Regions from separate parts of the Rahnella aquatilis CIP 78.65 genome, predicted to be linked through region 1. Evidence: predicted binding sites of a transcription regulator. Region 1 holds the regulator's gene; the other holds the start of a gene.
What was found. The regulator PurR, encoded in region 1, represses purine synthesis genes. The targets are predictions, from matches to a motif close to CANGCAAACGTTTGCNTG.
Positions count from the first base shown of each region.

Region 2: RAHAQ2_RS07665 (amino acid aminotransferase) is a predicted target of PurR. The motif match lies at 1,715-1,732, and genes of this name have one in related genera.

Region 1 covers NC_016818.1:3,029,545-3,032,731, reverse strand. Annotated here, with positions in the region: gene punC (purine nucleoside transporter PunC) at 1-163, opposite strand, end outside; gene punR (DNA-binding transcriptional activator PunR) at 300-1,205, shown strand; gene purR (HTH-type transcriptional repressor PurR) at 1,241-2,266, opposite strand; gene cydH (cytochrome bd-I oxidase subunit CydH) at 2,537-2,689, shown strand; gene RAHAQ2_RS13590 (C40 family peptidase) at 2,855-3,187, opposite strand, start outside.
Region 2 covers NC_016818.1:1,674,816-1,678,002, reverse strand. Annotated here, with positions in the region: gene asnS (asparagine--tRNA ligase) at 1-105, shown strand, start outside; gene ompC (porin OmpC) at 406-1,554, shown strand; gene RAHAQ2_RS07665 (amino acid aminotransferase) at 1,796-2,986, shown strand; gene RAHAQ2_RS07660 (MBL fold metallo-hydrolase) at 3,071-3,187, opposite strand, start outside.

The sequences.
Region 1 (3,187 bases):
CAAATCCGCCAAGAAAAATGCTCAGACTTGCGCTGATCATCCCCGGACTGGTCATCAGGCTGGTTTGCATGGTGCTGAACGCAGGCAGATACATATCGGTGGCTAAAAAGCCCAGCATGCTCAGTCCCGCAAGATAGAGCATAAATCCAAAGGAGGGTTTCATTATCGTCTCGTTAATTTATTTATTGCAGATGATGTGACGCAGATTACGTACCGGAGGCGGAGTTTAACGCTTTGATAACAGGCTTGTGAAACGCTAATATTTGCACACTGCTATCAAAAATATTGAAGGCTGAATTATGTGGTCAGAATACACCCTTGAAGTGGTTGATGCCGTGGCAAGAACCGGCAGTTTTAGTGCGGCAGCGCAAGACTTGCACCGCGTGCCTTCGGCTATCAGCTATACCGTCCGTCAGCTTGAGCAGTGGCTGGCCGTGCCGTTGTTTGAACGTCGCCACCGGGAGGTAGTGCTGACGCCTGCAGGCAAGGTTTTTGTCGATGAAGCGCGGATTCTGACAAAAAAAATGATAGCCACACGCCGGCAGTGTCAGCAGGTGGCGAACGGCTGGCGCGGCGAATTACGTGTGGCGGTCGACCGGATTGTAAAACCTGCACGAACACGGCGTCTGGTGCTCGATTTTTACCACCATTTTGCGGATACCGAACTCATTATTCACTCGGAAGTGTTTAATGGTGTCTGGGATGCGCTGGTCGACGGGCGTGCAGACGTGGCGATCGGTGCCACGCGCGCGATACCCGTTGGCGGGCGCTTCAGTTTTCGTGACATGGGATTTATGGACTGGCATTGCGTCGTCAGCCCGCAACATCCGCTGGCGCAATTATCCGGCGCACTGAATGATGATCAACTGCGGCCTTATCCGGCACTCTGTCTGGAAGATACTTCCCGGACATTGCCTAAGCGTGATACCTGGACGCTGGATAATCAGCGGCGCCTGGTCGTGCCAGACTGGACCTGCGCGCTGGAGTGCCTGACCGAAGGTTTATGCGTGGGGATGATGCCGGTTCACCGCGTCACGCCGTGGATAGAACAGAAGAAGTTGCAGGTGCTGACGCTGGAAAATAGGTTCCCGGACAGTCCGTGCTGTCTGACGTGGGATCAAAGCAATCCGTCACCCTCACTGGCCTGGTTACTGGACTATATGGGCGAGACAGAAACGATGAATCAGGAATGGCTGCGTGATTAAAAAAAACGCCTGCACAGGCAGGCGTTCGATATCTGTTAACGGCGGTAATCGCGGTACGGACCGTCGGCGACTGAACGTCGCTCGACCAGTTTCGGATGTACCTCGATGGTCTGAGACTCTTCACGTTTACTGACAATTCTGTCCAGCAACATGGTAAAGGCCATTTCACCCAGACGTTCTTTCGGCTGATGCACGGTTGTCAGCGCCGGAGAGAAATAACGGGCATTACGCACATTGTCGTAACCGATCACAGAAATATCCTGAGGAACGCGAAGGCCCAGTTCGTCTGCGGCACAAATGGCGCCCATTGCCATCACATCGCCGCCACAGAAGACGGCAGTGGGGCGATGCTTTTGCATCAGAATTTTATGCATCGCCTGATAGCCCGATTCCGGCTCGAAATCGCCCTGAACCACCCACTCCTCACGAAGCGGAATATTGGCTTCGGTCAGTGCTTTCACAAACCCCTGGAAGCGGCCGCCGCCGGTATTACGTGCAAGTTGTCCCGGGATCACGCCAATATCACGATGACCGCGTTCAATCAGATAACGCCCGGCCATGTAACCGCCTTCGAAAGCATTATCAATAATGCTGTCGGTGAAGTTTTTACGCGCTTCGCCCCAGTCCATGACCACCATGGGAATGGCGCGGTGCTCCTCGAGCATATTAAGCAATTCATCAGGATATTCTGCGCACATCACCAGCAAGCCGTCGACGCGCTTTTGCGCCAGCATCTGCAGATAGGCTTGTTGTTTCTCCAGATTATTATGCGAGTTACATAAAATCAGCGTATAGCCTTTGGAGAAGCAACTGTTTTCCACGGCCTCAATCACTTCGGCAAAATAGGGCGCTTCGCTGGATGTCGCCAGCAGGCCGATCGTTTTAGTGTTATTGACCTTCAGACTCCGGGCGACAGCACTCGGCGAGTAATGTAGCTCTTTGATTGCAAGGAGAACCGCGTCTTTGGTTTCTTCGGCGACGAAACGTGTTTTATTGATGACGTGCGACACGGTTGTAGTGGAAACGCCAGCGCGCTTTGCGACATCTTTAATCGTTGCCATGTAAACAATGACTCCTGAACTCACGTGTTTCAGCACGTTAGCATTATGTTAATCGTTTGCTTGCGTGGATCTCACTGCTGGCTTCTAAAAGGGCAGTCAAATCGTTGGGTGGATTCTTCAGAATGAGGCGTGAAATGCTCTCGGGTGAAATCAACCGGCACACAGGCGTGTTAACCGACAATTTTCTCTTATAATGCAGGAAAGTGGAAGCAAAATTCTCAGGAACGCCTTGTCATTCAACACAAGATTTTAAAGGTTAATTATGAGAAAATGCGTTGGCACACAATGAGTGTGGCTTTAAAAATGCCACAATTTGATCCGAAAGGGGGTTTGATGGACAGCAACCTGAAATTATCGTTGATCACCACGGTATGCGCTTTGCTTATGATTATTGCTTTCAGCTTCACCGCAGTGATGAACTGATTCATTAAGTGATCCGCCATAAAAAAGGGCGATTCCTGTTGCAGGGATCGCCCTTTTCAATTTTACGCACTGACCGTTACCGCTGATACTCTTCCCTGCATAAACGCTTCGTTAAATGCTATTCAATGGCTGATTAGCGAAACTTCAGACTTAACGAATTGTTTATTATCGGATCGTTTTCGGGGTCATTACCCGACGTGCGCCCACATAGTGATCTTGCCAGTAATCATCGCCGAGAGAGGTGATTTTAATGTCTTCGCCTGTTCTCGGAGACTGAATAAACTTGCCGTTACCCACATAAACACCAACATGGTCTGCTGCGCCGCGGTTATTGATTCTGAAGAATACCAGATCACCGCTTTCAAGTTCGCCGCGTTTGACCGGAGCCGCATCGCGCAGGTGATACATTTCATTCGCTGTGCGTGGCATTTTAATGCGGATCAAATCTTTGTAGGCGTAATAGACTAAGCCGCTGCAATCAAAACCGGTATTCGGTGA
Region 2 (3,187 bases), 1.4 Mb from region 1:
GGCTTCGGCCTCGGCTTTGAACGTTTAGTCGCCTATGTGACCGGTGTTCAAAACGTGCGTGACGTGATTCCGTTCCCGCGTACACCACGGAATGCAACCTTCTAATTAATTAAAATATTTTTAGTTAACAGAATAGTTACAAAACTAAGGCCAGCTTTGCTGGCCTTAGTCATTTTCAAAGATAGATCCCTGTCACAAAGTTCCGTAAAATACACATTTTGAAATACATTTTTTCCAACTGAAACATATTTAGTAATTTAGTAGCATTTTCGCTATGGATTAAGCTCACCACGGATGGAATAGTGCGTTCAGACACAGGAGACACCAAACTTTCGCGAATAGTTCCGTAAAGAATTATTTAAGGCAGTGGCAGGTGTCCAAATAAAACCAATGAGGGTAATAATAATGATGAAGCGCAATATTCTTGCAGTGGTAATCCCTGCTCTGTTAGTTGCTGGTGCAGCTAATGCAGCTGAGATCTATAACAAAGATGGCAACAAACTGGATCTGTACGGTAAAGTTGACGCCCGTCACACCTTCTCTGACAATGCTGGCGACGATGGCGACCAGACCTATGTCCGTTTCGGCTTCAAAGGCGAAACTCAAATTACTGACCAACTGACCGGTTACGGCCAGTGGGAATACAACGTTCAGGCAAACCACGCAGAAAGCGCTGGCGACGAAGGTAACAAAACTCGTCTGGGCTTCGCAGGTCTGAAATTCGGTGATGCAGGCTCTTTCGACTACGGTCGTAACTACGGCGTAATCTACGACGTAATGTCCTACACCGACCAACTGCCAATCTATGGCGATGACACTATGTACCAGAACAACGACAACTTCATGATTGGTCGTGGTAATGGCATGGCAACTTACCGTAACAGCAACTTCTTCGGTCTGGTTGACGGCCTGAGCTTCGCAGTACAGTACCAGGGCAAAAACCAAAACGATCGTGATGGCCATGACTTTGCTGCTGATGGTACCGACTTGGGTGTTCCTGGAAGTTCAACTAAAAACCAGAATGGTGACGGTTGGGGTTCTTCGGTAGCTTATGCTATCGGCAACTCTGGCGTTAGCGTAAGTGGTGCTTACTTCTCATCTAACCGTACTAACTCTCAGAAACTTGATGGTAACGGTGACAAAGCTTCCGCATATGCATTGGGCGCGAAATACGACGCTAACAACCTGTACCTGGCAGCATTCTACGGTGAATCCGAGAACACCACCATCTATGGCGGAGACTTCAACCAAGTTGCTAACAAAACTCAAAACTTTGAAGTTGTAGCACAATACCAGTTTGATTTCGGCCTGCGTCCTTCCATTGCTTACCTGCAGTCCAAAGGTAAAGATCTTAATGCGTTGGGTACTGGCTTTGCAGGCGGTGATGCTGACTTGGTTAAATACGTAGAAGTTGGTACTTACTACTACTTCAACAAAAACATGTCTACCTATGTAGACTACAAAATCAATCTGCTGGACGACAACAGCTATACCCGTACCGCTGGTGTTTCTACCGATGATGTTGTTGGTGTTGGTCTGCAATACCAGTTCTAATATCGCTTAACGATGCGCTTACGGGCGTAGCAAAGCGGATATCAAGGCAGAGCTTCGGCTCTGCCTTTTGCGTTTGTGTATGTTTGAAAATATCGTTTTTCCACCCTCGCCATAAAATATTTTAATCTCCCACGCCTTCTCACAACTCTGCTTTCTTTTTGCCGCAAACGGTTGGCAAACGGGGGCGCTGGCGTTACCCTGAGGACCTCTTTCGTCATATCAGGCTATGGAATTTTCCGACATGTTTGAAAAAATCACTGCAGCACCTGCTGACCCTATTCTGGGTCTTACCGATCTTTTCCGCGCTGACGACCGCTCTAATAAAATCAATCTGGGGATTGGTGTTTATAAAGACGAAACAGGTAAAACGCCGGTTCTGGCCAGCGTGAAAAAAGCCGAACAATTCCTGTTGGAAAATGAAACCACGAAAACCTATCTGAGTATCGACGGGTTGCCTGATTTCGCACATTGCACACAAGAACTGCTGTTTGGCAAAGACAGTGCGATTATCGCTGATAAACGGGCACGCACCGCGCAGACTCCGGGTGGCACGGGCGCCCTGCGTATCGCAGCAGATTTCATCGCGACACAAACCAGCGCCAGACGCGTGTGGGTAAGCAATCCAAGCTGGCCAAACCATAAAGGTGTGTTCTCAGCTTCGGGTCTGGAAGTTGTGGAATACAATTATTATGACGCCGCCAGTCACAGTCTTGATTTCGATGGCATGTTGAGAAGCCTGAGCGAAGCTAAAGCAGGCGACGTGGTGCTGTTCCACGGCTGCTGCCATAATCCAACCGGTATCGATCCTACGGAAGAACAATGGGCACAGCTGGCAGAATTGTCGGTGAGCAACGGCTGGTTACCGTTGTTCGACTTCGCCTATCAGGGCTTTGCAAAAGGTCTGGAAGAAGATGCGGCAGGTCTGCGGCTGTTCGTGGCAAAACACAAAGAATTGCTGGTCGCCAGTTCTTACTCGAAAAACTTCGGGTTATACAATGAACGCGTGGGTGCTTGTACGTTAGTCGCAGCCGATGAAGAAACTGCCGGTCGCGCTTTCAGCCAAATGAAATCGGTTATCCGTGCAAACTACTCCAACCCGCCGTCACACGGTGCTGCGGTGGTAGCCACCATTCTGGGTAACGAAACGCTGCGCACGCTGTGGGAGCAGGAACTAAGCGATATGCGCCTGCGTATCCATCGTATGCGCCAGCTATTCGTCAGCACGTTACAGGAAAAAGGCGCTCAACAGGATTTCAGCTTTATTATCAACCAGAACGGGATGTTCTCTTTCAGCGGCCTGACCAAAGATCAGGTATTGCGTTTACGTGATGAATTCGGCGTGTACGCGGTGAACTCCGGCCGTATTAACGTTGCTGGGATTACACTCGAAAACATGGCACCGCTGTGTGAAGCCATCGTCGCCGTACTGTAAAAGATAATTTGTGTTGCCCAATTAAAAAAGCCCGTCAGGAAACTGACGGGCTTTTTGTTTCTTGCTGATAAGCAGCAGATGTCATTACCAGACCGGCATTTCATCCTGCAGGAACGGATTGGTTTTACGCTCATAGCCAAAGTCTGACATCGGGCCATGACCGGGAATAAATACCATGTCATCGCCGAGCGGTAATAATTT